Regions from separate parts of the Streptomyces sp. NBC_00654 genome, predicted to be linked through region 1. Evidence: riboswitches for the same ligand, from Rfam matches in the RefSeq annotation. Region 1 holds a riboswitch; each other region holds the start of a gene.
The links. Region 1 has a riboswitch for cobalamin ahead of OHA98_RS07720 (ribonucleoside-diphosphate reductase subunit alpha). Riboswitches for the same ligand answer to the same signal wherever they lie in the genome.

Region 1 (5,284 bases):
AGGATCTCGGTGCACAGGTTCGACGAGTGGACGACGCGGCCCGGCTCGGCGGTCTGGTTGGCGGTCCGGTTGGAGGCGTCCTTGAACGTCATCCAGCCCTGACCGGTCTGCGCGAGCGTACGCATCATCCGGCCGTACAGGTCCCGCGCGGGCATCGACTTGCGGGCCAGCCCCCTGGCCTCCGCCGCGCGGTACGCGGCGTCGAACTCGTCGCCCCACAGGTCGACCAGCTCGGGCACGTCGGCGGGCGAGAACAGCGACCACTGCCCGTCCGCGTCCACCCGGCGCATGAACTCGTCCGGGATCCAGTGCGCCAGGTTGAGGTTGTGCGTACGCCGCTGGTCCTCACCCGTGTTGTCGCGCAGCTCCAGGAACTCCTCGATGTCCGCGTGCCAGGTCTCCAGGTAGACGGCGGCGGCGCCCTTGCGGCGGCCACCCTGGTTGACCGCGGCGACCGAGGCGTCGAGCGTCTTCAGGAACGGCACGATGCCGTTGGAGTGCCCGTTGGTGCCCCGGATCAGCGAACCGCGGGCGCGGATACGGGAGTACGAGAGGCCGATGCCGCCCGCGTGCTTGGAGAGCCGCGCCACCTGGTGGTAGCGGTCGTAGATCGAGTCCAGCTCGTCCTTGGGCGAGTCCAGCAGATAGCAGGAGGACATCTGCGGGTGCCGGGTGCCGGAGTTGAAGAGGGTGGGGGAGGAGGGCAGGTAGTCCAGCCGGCTCATCAGCCCGTACAGCGCGGCGACCTCGTCCAGCGCGTGCACGCTCTCGTCCTCGGCCAGACCGGCCGCGACCCGCAGCATGAAGTGCTGCGGCGTCTCGATGACCTGGCGGGTGTGCGGGTGGCGCAGCAGATAGCGGCTGTGCAGCGTCCGCAGCCCGAAGTAACCGAAGCGGTCGTCCGCGCCGTCGGCCAGCGACCGCTCGACCAGCGCGTCGAGCGCGGCGGCGTGCAGCGCCACGAAGGCGGCCGTACGGTCGGCGATCAGGCCCTCGCGGTGCCCCACGGCGACCGAGGCGGAGAACGACACCGCGCCCTGGCCCGCCGCCTCGTCGGCGATGGACCGGGTCAGCAGCCGGGCGGCGAGCCGGGAGTAGGCGGGGTCCTCGGAGATCAGCCCCGCGGCCGCCTCGGTGGCCAGCGAACGCAGCTCCGCCTCGTCCGACCGGGCGTTGCGGCCGCGCAGCGCGGCGGCGGCGACCCGTCCGGGATCGGTGTCGGGCAGATCGACGGTGAGGTCCGTCAGGGTCCGCAGCAGTGCGGTTCCCGGTGCGTCGGTCGTGGGCTCCGTCGGTTCGGCTGCGGCGGCGGCTGAAACCGGATCGGCTGGCGCGATGGTCACGGGGATTTCCCTCGCTCGGCTGGGGGCCGGCGGGGAACGGGGGCAGCCGGGCAGCACGGTGCCCGGGGCGGGGCAGCACTGCGTACGGCGTCCACCGGCCCATCCGCGAGGCCCGGACGTCTTGGCGTCCGGTTCGGTCGAGCCGGACGCGCTGTCGACAGGTCGTCGGACTTCGGGTGTGCAAAAGCACACTGAATACACCGTTGCGGGACAGTTCCGGATTCGCACCGGATTCCCCTGCGGCGACAGCGAGCACGAGCATACATGTGGGGGCCGCCCGATGAGGCAGCCCCCACATGTTGTGTCGCGGGCCGTGGTGGGCCCTGTCGGAGTGTCAGCCGGTGGGCGAGCGGCGGCAGGCCGGGGAGCGGCTCCAGGCCCCGTTCCCGGCCCGCTTCAGGCCCGCTTCAGGCCCGCTTCCGGGCCCGTTCCCGGCTCCCTCTCCGGGCCCCCTCCCCGGCTGCTCCGGCCTCGTACGGCGTGATCTCCCCGGCCGCGGAATCCCTCAGCCGCTCGCTCCCACGTCGTTGTTCGGGGCCCCGTCGCCGACCGGTGGCAGGTCGCCGCGTTCGACGGGACCCGCGCCGGGTGCCCGGCCCGCCGGGGGCAGGATCTCGTCGAGTTCACGGTCATCCGCGCGGTGCGCGGCCTCGGCGGCCGTGCGCAGGGTGTCGCGGTCGACCTCGCCGCGGGCTCCGCCGACCCGGACGACGACCTCGCCCTCCGCGCGGGCGTACTCATGGCTGTCCGGCGTCGAGCGGTACCAGTTCGCGCCGTCCCGCTCGCAGGCCGCCGGTGTGCCCGGGCCCCCGCCGGGCCGCGGGCCCGTCGCGCAGTTCGACGCCGTGAGTGTGCCGCGCTCCACGGAGAGCTGGATGCGCTTGCCGCCGGCCGCCACGTAGAAGCTCCCGAAGCCGTCGTCGCCGAGGACGCCGACGGACTGCCGGGCCAGGGTGTACCCGGGGACCTCGGTCACATAGACGTGGCCGGTGGTGGTCTGGATGGCCGCGGCCCTGGCCTCCAGCGCGGCCCGGCCGGGCCCCGGGGCGGAGGGGGCCGCGCCCCCGGGGCTGTCCGCATCGGGTCCGGGGGCCGGCTCCGTGCCGCAGGCCGCGAGTGTCAGCACCAGCAGCACGGGCCACAGCCCGGGGAGCGGGGAGCGAGGGTTCATGCCCGCATCCTCGCGTACGGTGACCGCCGTGCACAGCCGGAGAACGGCGCGGGCCGCCGCGCCTCCCGGGGAGACACGACGGCCCGCGCACCGCCGTTCCGGCCGGTCAGCGAATGCCCGGCGCGACCGCCGCGGCCGGCGGCAGCTCCGCCTCGACGCCGGGGTCGCCCACATCGGCCGTGTAGTCGGCCGGCGAGGTCTCGTCGATGCCCGCCGGGGCCTTCAGCGCGTTCAGGACGAGGGTCAGGACGATCACGACCACCACGTTCAGCACGAAGGCCGTCAGCCCGATGTAGCCGATCTCGCCGATTCCCGGAATCTCCTTCGAGGAGCCGCCGAAGTGCTTCTGGGTGGGGCTCGCCACGCCGTACGCGGCGAGCGTTCCGTACGCCATGCCGGCCGCCCAGCCCGCGAGCAGCGCCCAGCGGTGGAACCAGCGGGTGAACAGCCCGCCGACCAGGGCCGGCATCGTCTGGAGGATCCAGATGCCGCCGAGCAGCTGGAAGTTGATCGCGACCGTCTTGTCCATGGTGAGGACGAAGACCAGGGCCCCGACCTTGACCAGGAGCGAGACCACCTTGGAGACCTTGGTCTCCTGGGCGGGGGTCGCGTCGGGTTTCAGGAAGTCCTTGTAGATGTTGCGGGTGAAAAGGTTCGCCGCGGCGATGGACATGATCGCGGCGGGCACCAGGGCACCGATGCCGATGGCGGCGAACGCCACTCCGGCGAACCAGTCGGGGAACATGTTCTCGAACAGCTGGGGGATGGCCAGCTGCCCGTTGTCCACCTTCACTCCGGCGGCGATCGCCATGAAGCCGAGCAGCGCCAGCATGCCCAGCATCAGGGAGTACAGCGGCAGGATCGTGGTGTTGCGCCGGATCACCTCGCGGCTGCGGCTGGAGAGCGTCGCCGTGATCGAGTGCGGGTACATGAAGAGCGCGAGCGCGGATCCCAACGCCAGTGTCGCGTAACCCCATTGACCCATGTCGCCGGGAACCAGCGAGCCGCGCGGCTGACCGGTCGCCGGATTCTTCTGGGAGAACGCCTCGCCCGCCTTGGCGAAGATGTCGTCGAAGCCGCCCAGCTTGATCGGTATGTAGATGATCGCCACCGCGATCACCAGATAGATCAGGCCGTCCTTCACGAATGCGATCAGCGCGGGCGCCCGCAGCCCGGACGAGTAGGTGTACGCGGCGAGCACGGCGAACGCGATGAGCAGCGGCAGGTCCCTGACGAACCAGTGCGTGGTCTCTCCGCCGCCGACGCCCATGACGTCCAGCACCGCCTGGATTCCGACGAGTTGGAGCGCGATGTAGGGCATCGTGGCGAGGATGCCGGTGACGGCGACCGCCAGCGAGAGCCCCTTGGAGCCGAAGCGTCCGCGGACGAAGTCCGAGGTGGTGACGTAGCCGTGCTTGTGCGAGACCGACCACAGCCGCGGCAGGAAGGTGAAGATCAGCGGGTAGACGAGGATCGTGTACGGGACGGCGAAGAAGCCCGCCGCGCCCGCCGCGTAGATCGCCGCCGGGACGGCGACGAAGGTGTACGCGGTGTAGAGGTCGCCGCCCAGCAGGAACCAGGTGACCCAGGTGCCGAACGACCGTCCGCCCAGGCCCCATTCGTCCAGACTGGCTTCGTTCTCGGCCTTGCGCCAGCGGGCCGCCATGAAGCCGATGACCGTGACGGCCACGAAGAAGAAGATGAAGACGCCGAGCGCGACGCCGTTCACACCGTCCTTCATGCGGAGGCACCTCCCTTGCGGGCGCGCCGGTCACGCTGCCACAGCTTGTACGCGACCATCGTCAGCGCGGTCGAGAGCAGCACCCAGAGCATCTGGTACCAGTAGAAGAACGGGATGCCGATGAACGTCGGATCGACCTTCGCGTACGAACCCACCCAGAGCATCGCCACGAACGGGGCGGCGAGACAGAGCGCGATCACCACTCTCGTGGGGGTGACCGTCGGTGGTTTCGCCTCGGTATCTGCTGGCATGTGGTGACTCCGTCCCCTCGCTGATCACCGGCTGCGGTCCGCGTGTGCGTCCGGCAACGGTGATGTATCGGAGAGAGTCACGGACACGGGAGTCATCCGGTTCACCCGTACGGGCAAGTCCGCGCGCACATACGCGTGCCCGTACGGGCACGCGTATGTGCGCGTGCGTACGCGGGCCCGTGCGCGCACACGCGTTTGGAACGCGTGTACGTGCGCGGGCCTGGGAACGGACAGGTGCGGCGGCCGGGAAGGTCGTCCCCGGCCGCCGCACCTGTGCCGTCCCTGCCGCCGGGGCGGCAGGGCCTCAGTCCGTGGGCCGCTTCAGCCTGGCGACGAACTTGTAGCGGTCGCCGCGGTAGACCGAGCGCACCCACTCCACCGGCTCGCCCTGCCCGTCGATCGAGTGGCGGGACAGCATCAGCATCGGAAGACCCACATCCGTACCGAGCAGCCCCGCCTCGCGCGGGGTGGCCAGCGAGGTCTCGATGGTCTCCTCGGCCTCGGCCAGCCTCACGTCGTACACCTCGGCGAGCGCGGTGTAGAGAGAGGTGTACTTCACCAGAGAACGGCGAAGCGCCGGGAAGCGTTTGGCCGAAAGGTGTGTGGTCTCGATCGCCATGGGCTCGCCGCTGGCCAGTCGCAGACGCTCGATCCGCAGCACCCGGCCGCCCGCCGTGATGTCCAGCAGACCGGCGAGCGTGTCGTCGGCGGTGACATAGCCGATGTCCAGCAGCTGAGACGTCGGCTCCAGTCCCTGGGCACGCATGTCCTCGGTGTA
Region 2 (5,284 bases), on a different contig from region 1:
AACTGGGGCCGCAGCTCGCCCTCTTCGGGGTTCATCGTGCCGACCAGCAGGAAACGCGCGGCGTGCCGTACGGAGACGCCCTCGCGCTCGACGTACGAGGCCCCCATCGCCGCCGCGTCCAGCAGCAGGTCCACCAGATGGTCGTGGAGCAGGTTGACCTCGTCCACGTACAGGATCCCGCGATGCGCGTCCGCCAGCAGCCCCGGCTCGAACGCCTTCACGCCCTCCGAGAGCGCCCGTTCGATGTCCAGCGCGCCGACGAGCCGGTCCTCGGACGCGCCGACCGGCAGCTCCACGGTCCGCGCGGCCCGCGACACGCCCGTCCCGTCCCCGTGGGGCCCGTCGGGACACGCCGGATCGGGCGCCCCCGGGTCGCACGAGAAGCGGCACCCGGGCACCACGGAGACCTCCGGCATGAGCGCGGCGAGCGCCCGCACGGCGGTGGACTTGGCGGTTCCCTTCTCGCCCCGTACGAGCACCCCGCCGACAGCCGGACTGACGGCGTTCAGCAGCAGTCCGAGCCGAAGATCGTCCTGCCCGACGATCGCGGTGAAGGGATACGGCGTACTCACAGGGCCTCCTTGTTGACATCCGACACTTCAAGGGCCGCTCCGGGCCCGTCCGGCGCTCCGGGCCCGTCGGGCCCGCGCACCGCGTTCCGGGCCGTACCGGGCCCGTCCGGCGCTCCCGCGTCCCGTGCGCCCGCGGACGCGCCCCCGCCCACTCCGGGCGCCCCCGCCCGCGGTGCCGCCACCCCCGGTGCCCCCGGGGCGATGAACGGCAGTCCCGCGGGCGCGCCGCCCTCGATCAGCCGCCACAGCGCGTCCGTGTCCGCGTGTTCCTCCACCAGATCCCCGAGCCGGTCCAGCTGCTCCTCCCGCAGCACCCCGAAACTCGTGTCCGGCGCGGCGACGAACCGCCGGCCCGCCGCCCGTGCGACCTCCGCGAGGAACCGCCGCCGGAACGCGTCGCTCTCCAGCGACCCGTGCCAGTGCGTCCCCCACACGGCACCCACCCGGCAGCCGTCCAGGAACGGCTCACCGCCGCGCACATCGGCGACCCCGTGGTGGATCTCGTATCCCTCCACCGGCTCGCCGAGCGCCGTACCGGCCGGCCGGGCGAGCGTCTTGGCCCGCTCGAACCGGATGCGTACCGGCAGCAGTCCCAGCCCGTCGACCACCCCGGCCCGCGACTCCACCGCGTCCTCGATCCGCTCCCCGAGCACCTGGAACCCGCCGCAGATGCCGAGCACCGGCCGTCCCTCGGCCGCCCGCCGCACCAGCGCGTCGGCGAGACCCCGCTCGCGCAGCCACGCCAGTGCCCGCACGGTGCCGCGCGTGCCGGGCACGATCACCAGGTCCGCGTCGGCCAGCTCCTCCGCCCGGTCCACGAACCGCACCACCACGCCCGGCTCGGCGGCCAGCGCGTCCACATCGGTGAAGTTCGACATCAGCGGTACGGCACACACCGCCACCCGCAGCACGTCCTCGCCGTGCGGCGGCGCGACGACCGACTCCCGTACGGCTCCGCGCATCGAGACGCGCAGGCCGTCCTCCTCGTCGATGCCCAGCCCGTGCGCGAACGGCAGCACCCCGTAGGTCCGCCGCCCCGTCAGCCCGTACAGCATGTCCAGGCCCGGCTCCAGCAGCGAGACATCGCCGCGGAACTTGTTGACGAGATAGCCGGCGACCAGTGACTGGTCCTCGGCGCTCAGCAGCGCCGTCGTACCGAAGAACGAGGCGAAGACGCCGCCGCGGTCGATGTCGCCGACGACCAGCACGGGGAACCGCGCGGCGCGGGCTATGCCCATGTTCACGATGTCGGTGCGCCGCAGATTGATCTCGGCAGGACTGCCCGCCCCCTCGCAGATCACGGCGTCATACGTGCCCCGAAGCTGCTCCAGGCAGTCCACGACCGTCCCGAGGAGGGCTTCCTGCCGTCCCCCGTGGTAGCCGCGGGCGCTCATCTCACCGACCGGCTTCCCCATCAGGACGACCTGGCTGGAGCGGTCGCCGCCGGGCTTGAGCAGCACCGGGTTCATCAGCGCGGACGGCTCGACCCGGGCGGCCTGGGCCTGCATCGCCTGGGCGCGCCCGATCTCCGCGCCCTCGCGGGTGACGAACGAGTTGAGCGACATGTTCTGCGCCTTGAACGGCGCGACCTTCACGCCCCGGCGCACGAGCCACCGGCAGATCCCTGCCGTGACGACGCTCTTGCCCGCGTCCGAGGTGGTCCCGGCGACCAGGAGTCCGCCGCTCATTTCGCTCTCCGTCCCGCGAGCAGCCGGCCCGCCACGCATACGCCCAGGGCCAGCGCGCCCACCCGGCGCGACAGCCGTACCGCCCGTTCGATGTCGGCGCTCTCCACGGCCCGGCCGGCCGCCCCGTTGAGCACGGGCCGGTGCTCGACCCGCCCGGCGTACGCCAGGGTCCCGCCGAGCCGTACGCCGAGCGCCCCCGCGAACGCGGCCTCCACCGGCCCCGCGTTGGGGCTCGGATGGCTGCCCGCGTCGGCCCGCCAGGCCCGTACGGCCGCACGGGGCCGTCCTCCGGCCACCACGGCCAGCGCGGCCGTCAGCCGGGCTCCCGGCCCGCCCGCCAGGTCGTCCAGGCGGGCCGAGGCCCAGCCGTAACGCCGGTAGCGGGGCGACCTGTGGCCGACCATGGCGTCCAGCGTGTTGACGGCCCGGAAGCCGACGAGCCCGGGGACCCCGCCCAGAGCGCCCCAGACGAGGGCGCCGACGACGGCGTCCGAGGTGTTCTCGGCGACGGACTCGACCACGGCGCGGGCGATCTGCTGCCCGTCCAGCGAGTGGGGGTCGCGGCCGCACAGATGGGGCAGCCGTTCCCGGGCCACGTCGAGGTCCCCGGCGGCGAGCGCACCGGAGACGGCGCGCGCCTCACGGCCCAGCGACGTACCGCCGATCACGGACCAGGTGGTGGCGGCGGTCAGCGCGACGGCCAGGGCGGGGCGGTCCCGTACGGCGCGGGCGGCCAGCGCGGCGGCCCCCACGGCGCCGCCGGCGCAGACGAGGGTGTGCAGGGCGCCCCACCCGCGGTGGTCGCGCCAGAGCAGGCGTTCGGCCCTTGCCGCGGCCCGGCCGAACCCGGCCACGGGATGTCCCCGGCGGGGGTCACCGAGCAGGGAGTCGGCGATCAGGCCGGCCGTGGCGCCGTACGCGAAGATGCGGTCGGCACGCATGGCTCAGCCGGCCGGGGTACGGGAGATTCCCGCAAGGGGTGACACAGGTTCCGGCGCACGGCAGCCAGGCATGGCGTATGTCCTCACTCAGGGTCCGCGCCCTGGTTCGACGTGACCGGCGACGAGAGTCTCCTGGCTTCCGGATCCGCAGTTCCCCCGGCCTTCCAGTCCGCGTGGGCGGACCGTGACTTCCGATGGGGGACTGCTCCCCGGTGACAGTGGCGGGACCGCGCCGGATTCGCACCGGCTTCCTCTGCTGTCGCCGTAAACGGCTCCGGCAGTCCACCACGCTGTGAGAACGCCCGTCAACTTGCCGTTGACCTGCGGAGCCGCAGTGTGCGCAGACGCACACCGGGCCGGACACACAGTGTGTGTCCGGCCCGGTGGAGGTGCGGTGTTCCGGTCAGGCGACGATCAGATAGATCCCGTACGTGACCGCCGCCGCGCACAGCGCGAAGCAGAGGTACGCGCCGGCGCGGGCCGGGGTGAACGAGCCGCCGGAGGCGCCGTTCCGCGCCGTCGACGCCTGCTTGGAGAGGCCGACGATGCCGAGGGTGAAGAGGCCGACCAGCGCCACGGTGACCACGAGGCTGACGCCGAAGACGGAGGCGAGAGCTGCCCAGTCGATGTTCATACGGATCTGTCCTTACACCGTGGCGGGCCGCGCCGGATCGGCGGGCGTACCGGCCGGAGCCGGGATGGTGGACGTGAGGTCGGGACCCGTGGTGCCGACGGGCGGCGGGGTGACGGCGGCGATGGCCGTGGTGACGACGCCCGCGGGCTCGTCCTCCGGGCCGCCGCCGGTGACGTTGGTGTGGTCGACCGGCTTGCGGCGCGACAGCAGCCAGATGGCGCCGGAGCCCGCGACGAGCAGGACGGCGACGACGCCGACGCCCCAGCCGCCCTGCTTGGTCAGGAACTCCGCGCCCGCGCCGACCAGGCCCGCGGCCGGCAGGGTCAGTCCCCAGGCGACGAACATCCGGGTGGCCGTGGACCAGCGGACCACGCCCCCCTGACGGCCGAGGCCCGCGCCCATCACGGCGCCGGAGCAGGACTGGGTGGTGGAGAGCGAGAAGCCGAGGTGGGAGGAGGCCAGGATGACGGTGGCCGCACTGGTCTGGGCGGCGAAGCCCTGCGGCGGCTTGAGGTCGGTCAGGCCGCTGCCCATGGTGCGGATGATGCGCCAGCCGCCGAGGTACGTGCCCAGGGCGATGGCGACACCGGCGGAGACGATGACCCAGACCGGCGGGTTGGAGCCGGGGGCGAGGACGCCGCCGGTGACCAGGGCCAGGGTGATGATGCCCATCGTCTTCTGCGCGTCGTTGGTGCCGTGGGCGAGCGAGACGAGACCGGCCGAGGCGATCTGCCCGGCCCGGTAGCCCTTGGCGGTCGACTTCAGCTGTCCCTCATCGGTGACCTTGCGCCCGATGCGGTACGTCAGCTTCGTGGCCAGCAGCGCGGCGAGACCGGCGACGACCGGCGCGGCGATGGCGGGCAGCAGCACCTTGGTGACGACGGTGCCGCCATTGATCGAGGACCAGCCCGCCGACATGACCGCGGCGCCGATGAGGCCGCCGAACAGGGCGTGCGAGGAACTGGAGGGCAGGCCGACCAGCCAGGTCAGCAGATTCCACAGGATGGCGCCGACGAGCGCCGCGAAGATGACCTCGGTTCTGAGGCCGTCCTCGTTGACGATCCCGCCGGAGATCGTCTTGGCGACCTCCACCGACAGGAACGCGCCGATCAGGTTGAGAACGGCGGACATCGCCACCGCTGTCTTGGGCTTCAGGGCGCCGGTCGAGATGGTGGTGGCCATCGCGTTGGCGGTGTCGTGGAAACCGTTCGTGAAATCGAACACGAGAGCTGTCACGATCACGATCGCGAGCAGCAGCGTGATGTGTTCCATTTACCCAGGCAATCGTTCGACGTCAGTGGCTCGTGGACCGTAGGCAACCTGGGTGAACGGAAGATGAACTGGGCGGGGCGCTGTGGTGACCCGAAGCGGATGGAATCCCCTCCGCTTGTCTGCGTACGAGGTGGGGCGATGCACCTGGGGCGGTGCGAGGACTGCTCTTTGCCGGGC
Region 3 (5,284 bases), on a different contig from region 1:
GCTCCTTCGCGGAGTACGCGCGGGAATTCCTCGGCCCGTTCTTCGGATTCGTGACCGGCTGGACGTACTGGCTCTTCTGGGTCGTCACCGGAATCACCGAAGTCACCGCCGCCGCCACCTATATGACGTACTGGTGGAACATTCCGCAGTGGCTGTCGGCACTCGTCTTCACGGTCATTCTGTACGGCGCCAACCTCATCTCCGTGAAGCTCTTCGGTGAGCTGGAGTTCTGGTTCTCGATGGTCAAGGTCACCGCGATCATCGGCATGATCCTCGTCTGCGCCGGAGTCCTCACGATCGGCTTCTCCGACGCCGCCGACACCGCGACCGTCGCCAATCTCTGGAACGACGGCGGATTCTTCCCCTCGGGCATCACCGGCACGCTGATGACCCTCCAGATCGTGATGTTCGCCTTCCTCGCCGTCGAACTCGTCGGCGTCACCGCGGGCGAGTCCAAGGACCCCACGACCGTCCTGCCCAAGGCCATCAACACCGTGCCGTGGCGCATCGCCGTCTTCTACGTCGGCGCGCTGATCATGATCCTCTCGGTGGTGCCGTGGAGCACGTTCAAGCCGGGTGTCTCGCCGTTCGTGAAGACCTTCGAGGAGATGGGTCTCAGCGTGGGGGCCGCGATCGTCAACTTCGTCGTCCTGACCGCGGCGCTCTCCTCCTGCAACTCCGGGATGTACTCCACCGGCCGCATGCTGCGCGACCTGGCGCTCAACGGGCAGGGCCCGAGGGCCTTCACCAGGCTGACGAGGAACGGCCTGCCGTTCGCCGGCACCACGTTCTCGGCCGCGCTGATGCTCGTCGGCGTCTGGATCAACTACCAGTGGCCGGGCGAGGCGTTCAACTACGTCGTCTCCTTCGCGACCATCTCCGGCATGTGGGCCTGGGTCATGATCCTGCTCAGCCAGCTCCGCTTCCGCGCGCTGGCCGACCGGGGGGTGCTCCCGCAGTCCGCCTTCAGGGCCCCCGGAGCCCCGTACACCAGCGTCTTCGCGCTCGGCTTCATCGGCATGGTCATCGTGATGATGGCCATCGACAAGGACGCCCGGGTCTCGCTGTACTGCGCACCGGTCTGGGCCCTGATCCTCGGTGTCTCGTATCTGGTGCTCAAGGCCCGCAACCCCGGGAACACGGCGTTCATCAAGCGCTGACACCCACGGCCACCCACGCCGGAGCGTCCGGCATGCGGGCCCGTCCGTACCACTCCTCGGTACGGGCGGGCCCGCCGCCCGTACGGGCCGGTCCTATCCTGGGCGCCATGCTGACCATCACCCAGGACCTCCACGACCGGATCGTCGCCCACTCCCGCGAGGACCACCCCGACGAGGCGTGCGGAGTCGTCGCGGGACCGGCCGGAACGGGACGGGCCGAACGCTTCATCCCCATGCTCAACGCCGCCCGCTCGCCCACGTTCTACGAGTTCGACTCGGCCGACCTCCTCAAGCTCTACCGCGACATGGACGACCGCGACGAGGAGCCCGTGATCATCTACCACTCGCACACGGCGACCGAGGCCTACCCCTCCCGCACCGACGTCACGTACGCCAACGAACCCGGCGCCCACTACGTCCTCGTCTCCACCGCGGACACCGACGACGCGGGCCCCTTCCAGTTCCGCTCGTACCGCATCGTGGACGGCGAGATCACCGAGGAGGACGTCAAGATCGTCGACGCCTGCTGAAGGACGCCCGGGGGACGCCCACTGAGGGTCGCCTCACCTGCGTCGCGACCAGGTCTGGCACACTGCACCCAGACCCAACGAGGCGGCAGGAACCAGGAAGCCGGTGCAAGTCCGGCACGGTCCCGCCACTGTGACCGAACCCCGTCCACCAGGACCGGGGCTCGGCAGTCAGGAACTGGCCTGCCGCCTTCTCGCACCGACCAGGGGACGCGGAAATCCCCCGGAGAGGCCCCGCCATGTCCCGGCGCACCCCCGCGCTCATAGCCGCCGCCGTGCTGCTCCCGCTCGCCCTCACCGCCTGCTCCGCCGCGGACGCCGACAACGGCTCCGCGGGCTCGGCCAAGGCCGGCGGACCGTCCGCCGAGGGCTTCCCGTACACCGTCACGAACTGCGGTGTCACCACGACGTACAAGGCGCCGCCGAAGCGCGCCGTCACCATGAACCAGCACGTCACCGAAGTGATGCTGGAACTGGGGCTGGCCACGTCCATGGTCGGCACCGCCTACCTCGACGACCAGGTCCTGCCGGAGTACGAGGACCAGTACGAGTCCATCCCGGTCCTGGCCGAGGAGTACCCCTCGTACGAGAAGCTCCTCGCCGCCGACCCCGACTTCGTCTACGGCGGCTACTCCACCGCGTTCACCGCGGGCGACGGCCGCAGCCGCGAGGCGCTGAAGAAGTCCGGCATCGACACCCGGCTCAACACCGAGTACTGCGCCAAGAACCCGACCGCGATGGACGCCCTCTACCAGGAGGTCCGCGAGGTCGGCCGCACCTTCGGCGTCGCCCCGCGCGCCGACGCGTGGATCGAGGAGGCGAAGGCCACCAACGCCGCCACGGCCGAGCGGCTCAAGTCCGCCCGCCCGGTCTCCGTCTTCGTCTACGACAGCGGCGACAAGACCGCGTTCACCGCGGGCGGCAAGGGCATCGGCAACGAGCTGATCACCCGGGCCGGCGGCCGCAACGTCTTCGCCGATCTCGACAAGCCCTTCGGCGACGCCTCGTGGGAGAACGTCGTCGCCCGCAAGCCCGACGTCATCGTCATCTACGACTACGGCTCCACCACCGTCGCCCAGAAGAAGAAGCGCCTCCTGGAGGACCCGGCACTCGCCGACGTCCCCGCGATCAGGAACAAGCGCTTCGCCGTCCTCCCGCTCTCCGACGCGGTGCTCGGCGTGCGCGCCCCCGCGGCGGTCGGCAAGCTCGCCGCCCAGCTGCACCCGGAGATACCGGGGGACTCACCCACGGAGGAAGCGACGGACGCGGCCACCGCGCCGTGAGCTGCCGCACCCCCGCCGCGCCACGACGGCTGCGCTACACCCTGGTCCTCGGCGCCCTCGCCGTCGTCCTCGGGGCCGCCGTCCTCGCCGCGCTCGCCCTCGGCTCCGTCCGCATCCCGCCCGGCCAGGTCCTGGACATCCTGACCGGGCGGGCCGGACCGAGCCCGTTCCGCACGATCGTCCTCGACGTCCGGCTGCCCCGGGTCCTGCTCGGCATCGTCGTCGGCGCCGGACTCGCCGTGATCGGCACCGTCCTCCAGGCGCTCGTACGCAATCCGCTCGCCGACCCGTTCCTCCTCGGCGTCTCCTCCGGGGCCTCCACCGGAGCGGTCCTCGTGATCGTCCTCGGCGTCGGCGCGGGCCTCGCCACCACCGTCACCATTCCGGCCGCCGCCTTCGCGGGCGCGCTCGCCTCACTCCTGCTCGTGTACACCCTGGCCCGCGGCGGATCCGGCCTCACCACCAACCGGCTCGTCCTGGCCGGAGTCGCCGTCTCCTACGTCCTCTCCGCCCTCACCAGCCTCATCCTGGTCACGTCGGCCCGCGCCGACCACCTCCAGGAAGTCCTCTACTGGACCCTCGGCGGTCTCGGCGCCGCCCGCTGGGACATGCTCGCGCTCCCCTCGGCCGTCCTCGTCGCGGGCACGGCGCTGCTCCTCACCCTCGCCCGCCCGCTCGACCTGCTGCTCGTCGGCGAGGAGGGCGCCACCGTCCTCGGGCTCGACACCGCACGCTTCCGGGCCGGGGTCTTCGTCCTCGCCTCCCTGCTCACCGGTGCCCTCGTCGCCTACAGCGGAGCCATCGGATTCGTCGGCCTGATGGTGCCGCACATGGCCCGGATGGCCGTCGGCGCCGGCCATCGCGCCCTGCTCCCGGTCGCCGCGCTGGGCGGCGCGGTCTTCCTGGTCCTGGCCGATCTGGCCGCGCGGACGGTCGCCGCTCCCCAGGACATCCCGGTCGGCGTGCTCACCGCCCTGACCGGCGGCCCGTTCTTCCTCTGGATGCTCCGCCGCCGCCCCGAAGGAGCCCCGGCATGACCGGCCTTCGCCCCGAAGGAGTTCCCGCATGACCAGTCTGCGTACCGAAGGCCTCTCGTACGGGACCGGCGGCCGGCACCTCGTGGACTCCGTCGACCTGACCGCCGCCGACGGTGAGACGGTCGGCCTCGTCGGCCCCAACGGCAGCGGCAAGACCACCCTGCTGCGCTGCGTGTACGGAACCCTGCGCCCCACCCACGGCCGGGTCCTGCTCGACGGCGACGACCTCGCCCGCCTCCCCGTCAAGGCCCGCGCACGCCGGATCGCCACCGTCCCGCAGGACGGCCAGGCCGGTTTCGAACTGACCGTCGCGCAGGTCGTCGCCATGGGCCGGGCCCCGCACAAACGCTTCTGGGAGGCGGACACCGCCGCCGACACCGAGCTGGCGGCCGCGGCCCTCGACCGGGTCGGCATCGGAGCGCTCGCGCCCCGTACGTTCGCCTCCCTCTCCGGCGGCGAACGCCAGCGCGCGCTGGTCGCCCGGACCCTCGTCCAGGAACCGTCCCTCATCGTCCTGGACGAACCCACCAACCACCTGGACATCCGCTACCAGCTGGAGATCCTCTCGCTGGTCCGCGAACTCGGCACGACGAACCTCCTGGCCCTGCACGACCTGAACCTCGCCGCGTACTACTGCGACCGCCTCTACGTCCTGCGGGCCGGCCGGGTCGTCGCCTCGGGCACCCCCGCCGAGGTCCTCACCCCGGACCTGCTGGCCGACGTCTACGGAGTGACGGCCGAGGTCACCACCCACCCCACGACGGGCGCCCCGACCGTCGTCTACCTCCCGGGCGAGAGCCGCCGTTCCGCATAGTGAACGCTCGGCATCCACCATGCGAGATCGCACTCCGGATTTCCGGCCGGGAATCGATACGATGACCGCATGGTTCCCCATGACGTGAGCATCAAGACGCCGGGCACGCTGCTCGTCGCGCGGCTGCACGTCGACCTGTGCAGGCTTTCCAGCGCGATCTGTCCCGGCTGACGCCTGCCCGTGAGCCGCACGGCCTGAGCCGCGGTCCGAGCGCCACCCACACGCCCCACCCCCAGCGCGGGGGCTGAAACGCGCGCCCCACGCCACCTCCCCGCTTCCGACAGGAGCCCACGCCATGGCCATCGAGGTCCGCATTCCGACCATCCTCCGCACCTACACCGACGGCGCCAAGGCGGTCGAAGGCAGCGGGGCGACGCTCGCCGACCTCTTCGTCGACCTGGACAGCCGCCACAACGGCATCCGCGAGCGCGTCGTCGACGGGGGCGAGCTCCGTCGCTTCGTG
Region 4 (5,284 bases), on a different contig from region 1:
GCCGGCAGCCAGGAACGCGAGAGCGAGAAGCTACAGGTGACGGCCGTGTCGTCGCGGCCCGGAGTGGTGTCGGGGGACGACGCCCTGATACGTGTCGTGGCGCCCGCGTCCATAGCGGCCGACAGCATCCGGATCGCGGTGGACGGCCGGGACGTGACATCGAGCTTCCGGCCGTCCGGCGAGAACGCGCTGATGGGCGTGGTGAAGGAGCTGTCCAAGGGCGAGAACAGGCTCACGGCCACGGCTCAGGGCGCGGACAGCGGAGAGGTGACCCTGAAGAACCACCCCATCACGGGGCCGGTGTTCTCCGGGCCGCACGAGAAGCCGTTCATCTGTGACACGGCCGAGTTCAAGACGGTCACCGGCGGCACCCTCGGGCAGCCCACCGACGAGAACTGCTCGGCCGAGACCCGCGTCGACTACATGTACCGCACCACGGCCGGCACGTTCGTCGCCCTGCCCGACGTGAACGACCGTCCCGCCGACCTGGCGACCGCCACGACGAGCGCGGGCAAGAAGGTGCCGTACATCGTCCGCGTCGAGACCGGCACCATCAACCGCGGCATCTACGAGACGGCCGTACTGCACGACCCGCTGTCCCCCGCCCCCGACCCGCTGGAGCGCGGGCCGGGCTGGAACGGGCGCCTCGTGTACGGATTCGGCGGGGGCTGCAACGGCGGCTGGTACGTCCAGGGCCGCAAGACCGTCGGCATCATGAACGACACGTATCTGAGCAAGGGCTACGGCGTCGCCTCGTCCTCGCTGAACGTCTTCGGCAACAACTGCAACGACCTGCTGGCCGCCGAGACCATGAGCATGGTCAAGGAACGCTTCGTGGAGACGTACGGCGAACCGGCCTTCACCATGGGGAACGGCTGCTCCGGCGGCTCGTACCAGACCCACCAGATCGCCGACAACTACCCGGGCCTGCTGGACGGCATCCTCTCCGGCTGCAGCTTCCCCGACGTCGGCTTCGGGACGATCCAGACGCTCAGCGACGCCCAGCTCCTGAACCACTACTTCACCAATGTCGCGCCCGACGCGTTCACCAAGGAGCAGCAGAAGGCGGTCTCCGGGTTCGGCACGTGGGAGAGCATCGGCAGCCTGGCACGGGCCGCCGGCCGTATCGACCCCACGGTGTACTGCCCTGCCCAGCTGCCCAAGGAGCAGCGCTACAACCCCGCCACCAACCCGGACGGTGCCCGCTGCGACGTGTACAGCCACGCCGTGAACGTCTACGGCGAGGTACCGGAGACCGGGAAGGCGCGCAGGCCGCTCGACAACACCGGTATCCAGTACGGACTTCAGGCCCTGAACAACGGGACCATCGACATGGACCGGTTCATCGACCTGAACCGGCGCATCGGCGGCCTCGACGACGACGCCAAGCCCGCCGCGGAGCGCACCGTCGCCGATCTCAAGGCGGTTCGGCTCGCCTACCGCACCGGTCGCATGCTGAACGGCGGTGCCGGTCTCGCCGACATCCCGATCATCGACTACCGCGACTACACGGACGACGCCGCGACCGGCGACATGCACATGCGCTTCCATTCCTTCTCCACCCGGGCGCGCCTGGACAAGGCCAACGGCACCCACGCCAACCAGGTCATGCTCACCCGCTCCAGCGGGCACGGGTTCACCCTCGCCGGGATGGTGGCCGACATGGACCAGTGGCTCACCGCCATCAAGGGGGACCCCGGCAACGACGCCCCCATCGAGAAGATCGTCCGCAATCGGCCGCAGGGACTCACCGACGCCTGCTGGACCCGTGGCATCGGGGCGAAGAAGATCTCGGAACCCCAGGTGGAGGGCATCGGCAACACCGAGTGCAACACCCTCTACCCGGTGTGGACCTCGCCGCGGATGGTCGCCGGAGCCGATGTGGCCAATGACATCGTCAAGTGCCGCAAGCGTCCCGTGGTCAGCACCGACTACCAGGTGCCGGTGACCGAAGCCCAGCTCAAGGAGCTGACGGGGATCTTCCCGTACGGTGTCTGCGACTGGTCCGTTCCCGGGGCGGGTCAGCAGGCCCCCATGGGTACCTGGCTCTCCTTCGACGCGGTGACCGGATAGCGACAGGCGAGCCCCGAAGGCTGTTCCGACAGGCCCCGGTGTCCGTTCGCTCCACCGCGCCCGTCATTTCGCCCGCACACCCCCGCCCGTGACGCGTCCCGGTATCCGGGCGGGGGTGTGCGGGCGCCGCCCGTCGCTTAGGGTGGCGGACGCAGCTGGTTCGCCCCCGTCCGCCAGGCGGGACGCGTCGTAAGAGGGAACCCGGTGGGAATCCGGGACTGCCCCGCAGCGGTGAGTGGGAACGAACGCCGTCATACGCACTGGATCCGGCCGGATCCGGGAAGCGACGGCCAGTAGGAATCTGCCCCGGCGGATGTGCCCGCGAGTCCGAAGACCTGCCCGTTGCCCGTACGCGACCGATCGCGTGCGGAGATCCCGGTGACCTCGTGGGCGGGTCGGCGTACATATCGGGCGGCACGTGCGGGAGAACTCCGCGACGTGGTCCGCCCGGTCGGTCGTCCCTTCGCGTCCGCGTCCCGTCCCCGGGATCCAGGACACATCTCGCGAAGGAGAGTTCTGTGACAGCGAAGCCCGCAGCCGCGGCAGCACGGGCCACCGTGTACGGCTACCCCCGCCAGGGACAGAACCGTGAACTGAAGAAGGCCGTCGAGGGCTACTGGAAGGGCCGCGTGAGCGCGGACGCCCTCCGGGAGACCGCGGTGGATCTCCGCCGGTCGAACTGGCAGCAGCTGGCCGACGCAGGCATCCATGAAGTGCCGTCCGGCGATTTCTCGTACTACGACCATGTGCTGGACACCAGCGTCATGGTCGGAGCGGTCCCCGAACGGCACCGCGCGGTCGCCGAGGAAGACGCGCTGGACGGCTATTTCGCGATGGCCCGCGGCACCCAGGACATCGCACCGCTGGAAATGACCAAGTGGTTCGACACCAACTACCACTACCTGGTCCCCGAGCTGGGCCCGGACACGGTGTTCACGGCGCACTCCGCCAAGCAGGTCGCCGAGCTGAAGGAAGCCCTCGCGCTCGGCCACACCGCCCGCCCGGTCCTTGTCGGCCCCGTCACCTACCTGCTGCTCGCCAAACCCGCGCCGGGCGTGTCCGGGGACTTCGAGCCCCTGACCCTGCTGGACCGGCTGCTGCCGGTGTACGCCGAGGTGCTCGCGGATCTGCGGGCGGCCGGCGCCGAGTGGGTCCAGGTCGACGAACCCGCTCTCGTCCAGGACCGCACCCCTGCCGAACTGAACGCCGCCACCCGCGCCTACCGCGAACTCGGTGCCGCCACCGACCGGCCGAAGCTGCTGGTCGCCTCGTACTTCGGGCGGCTCGGTGAGGCCCTGGGCGTGCTGGCCAAGGCGCCGGTGGAAGGGCTGGCCCTCGACTTCACCGAATCGGGCGGCGCCAACCTCGAAGACCTCGCGGCGGCCGGCGGACTGCCCGGCAAGCGCCTGGTCGCGGGCGTCGTCGACGGACGCAACATCTGGATCAACGACTACGAGAAGTCCCTCGCGACCCTCGGCACCCTCCTCGGCCTCGCCGGCCGGGTGGACGTCTCCGCCTCCTGCTCACTCCTGCACGTACCGCTGGACGCCACCGCCGAGCGCGACATCGACCCGCAGATCGCCCGCTGGCTCGCCTTCGCCCGGCAGAAGACGCGGGAGGTCGCCGTCCTGACGCGTGGGCTCGCCCAGGGCACCGACACCATCGCCACCGCACTCGCGGCGAACCGCGCCGACCTCGCCTCCCGCGCCGGATCGGCACTGACCAGCGACCCCGCGGTGCGGGCCCGCACCGCCGCCGTCACCGCCGCGGACGGACGGCGCTCGCAGCCCTACGCGGAACGGACAGCCGCCCAGCGCGCGCACCTCGGGCTCCCGCCGCTGCCGACGACGACCATCGGTTCGTTCCCCCAGACCGATGAGCTGCGCACCGCTCGCGCCGACCTGCGGGCCGGACGGATCGACACCGCCGGGTACGAGGAACGGATCAGGGACGAGATCCGGGAAGTCCTCTCCTTCCAGGAGAAGGCGGGGCTCGACGTCCTGGTGCACGGCGAGCCCGAACGCAACGACATGGTGCAGTACTTCGCCGAGCGGCTCACCGGCTACCTCGCCACCCAGCACGGCTGGGTCCAGTCGTACGGCACCCGCTACGTCCGGCCGCCGGTGCTCGCGGGCGACATCTCCAGGCCGGAGCCGATGACGGTCCGCTGGACGGCGTACGCCCAGTCGCTGACCGCCCGTCCCGTCAAGGGCATGCTCACCGGCCCGGTCACCATGCTCGCCTGGTCCTTCGTCCGCGACGACCAGCCGCTCGGCGAGACCGCCCGGCAGGTCGCCCTCGCCCTGCGCGACGAGGTCGGCGACCTGGAAGCCGCGGGCACCTCGGTGATCCAGGTCGACGAGCCCGCCCTGCGCGAGACACTGCCGCTGCGCGCCGCCGACCGCGGCGCCTATCTGGCCTGGGCCACCGAGGCGTTCCGCCTCACCACGAGCGGCGTACGTCCGGACACCCAGATCCACACCCACATGTGCTACGCCGAGTTCGGAGACATCGTCGAGGCCATCGACGACCTCGACGCCGATGTCATCAGCCTGGAAGCGGCCCGCTCCCACATGCAGGTCGCCCGCGAACTGGCCGCGCACGGCTACCCCCGTGAAGCCGGACCAGGCGTCTACGACATCCACTCCCCGCGCGTCCCGAGCAGGGAGGAGGCCGCGGCCCTCCTCCGTACAGGACTTGAGGCCATCCCGGCCGGCCGGCTGTGGGTCAACCCCGACTGCGGCCTGAAGACCCGCGGCTGGCCCGAGACCCGCGCCTCCCTGGAGAACCTCGTCGCCGCCGCCCGCGTGGTCCGCGCGGAGCTGGCCACCGGGAACGGCTGATCCCGCGGGGCCGGGGCGGACACCCCTCGTGTCCGCCCCGGCCCTGCCGCGCTCGCGCTCATCAACTCCCACCCGTGCGGCGCCCGAACGGCGGTACGCTGCCGGGGTGCGGCGGCGTGTCCGGACAACTCCCCGCCTCCGCATGATCACTGAACCGATGGATATGGCCGCGGTCGGCATCAGCACACCTTCACCTCACGATGGAGCGACCATGCTGCGGGTGTACTTCACGTCCGAGGATCTGGCGCGGGTCCGCGTGGCCCCGGGCCCGGACTTCCTCTGGGAGATCAGCAACAGCGTGCAGACCCTGCAACGACGCGACGGGGAAAGGGTGTTCGGCGCCTGGCGCCGCTGGGCCCGGCCGCGCC

Region 2: linked by a shared signal. The riboswitch ahead of OHA98_RS28230 (cobalamin biosynthesis protein) and the one ahead of OHA98_RS07720 (ribonucleoside-diphosphate reductase subunit alpha) in region 1 are both predicted to bind cobalamin.
Region 3: linked by a shared signal. The riboswitch ahead of OHA98_RS33755 (ABC transporter substrate-binding protein) and the one ahead of OHA98_RS07720 (ribonucleoside-diphosphate reductase subunit alpha) in region 1 are both predicted to bind cobalamin.
Region 4: linked by a shared signal. The riboswitch ahead of metE (5-methyltetrahydropteroyltriglutamate--homocysteine S-methyltransferase) and the one ahead of OHA98_RS07720 (ribonucleoside-diphosphate reductase subunit alpha) in region 1 are both predicted to bind cobalamin.

The regions. Positions count from the first base shown of each region.
Region 1 covers NZ_JAPEOB010000001.1:1,758,134-1,763,417, forward strand. Annotated here, with positions in the region: gene OHA98_RS07720 (ribonucleoside-diphosphate reductase subunit alpha) at 1-1,343, opposite strand, end outside; cobalamin riboswitch at 1,489-1,618, opposite strand; gene OHA98_RS07725 (hypothetical protein) at 1,849-2,514, opposite strand; gene mctP (monocarboxylate uptake permease MctP) at 2,621-4,255, opposite strand; gene OHA98_RS07735 (DUF3311 domain-containing protein) at 4,252-4,506, opposite strand; gene OHA98_RS07740 (GntR family transcriptional regulator) at 4,811-5,284, opposite strand, start outside.
Region 2 covers NZ_JAPEOB010000002.1:1,791,450-1,796,733, reverse strand. Annotated here, with positions in the region: gene OHA98_RS28240 (putative cobaltochelatase) at 1-572, opposite strand, end outside; gene OHA98_RS28235 (cobyric acid synthase) at 569-2,260, opposite strand; gene OHA98_RS28230 (cobalamin biosynthesis protein) at 2,257-3,201, opposite strand; cobalamin riboswitch at 3,327-3,456, opposite strand; gene OHA98_RS28225 (hypothetical protein) at 3,605-3,835, opposite strand; gene OHA98_RS28220 (inorganic phosphate transporter) at 3,848-5,107, opposite strand.
Region 3 covers NZ_JAPEOB010000003.1:300,432-305,715, reverse strand. Annotated here, with positions in the region: gene OHA98_RS33765 (amino acid permease) at 1-1,160, shown strand, start outside; gene OHA98_RS33760 (M67 family metallopeptidase) at 1,268-1,690, shown strand; cobalamin riboswitch at 1,724-1,889, shown strand; gene OHA98_RS33755 (ABC transporter substrate-binding protein) at 1,927-2,970, shown strand; gene OHA98_RS33750 (iron ABC transporter permease) at 2,967-4,007, shown strand; gene OHA98_RS33745 (ABC transporter ATP-binding protein) at 4,036-4,821, shown strand; gene OHA98_RS42790 (putative leader peptide) at 4,891-4,992, shown strand; gene OHA98_RS33740 (MoaD/ThiS family protein) at 5,117-5,284, shown strand, end outside.
Region 4 covers NZ_JAPEOB010000002.1:969,109-974,392, reverse strand. Annotated here, with positions in the region: gene OHA98_RS24555 (DUF6351 family protein) at 1-2,073, shown strand, start outside; cobalamin riboswitch at 2,264-2,410, shown strand; gene metE (5-methyltetrahydropteroyltriglutamate--homocysteine S-methyltransferase) at 2,592-4,916, shown strand; gene OHA98_RS24545 (helix-turn-helix transcriptional regulator) at 5,128-5,284, shown strand, end outside.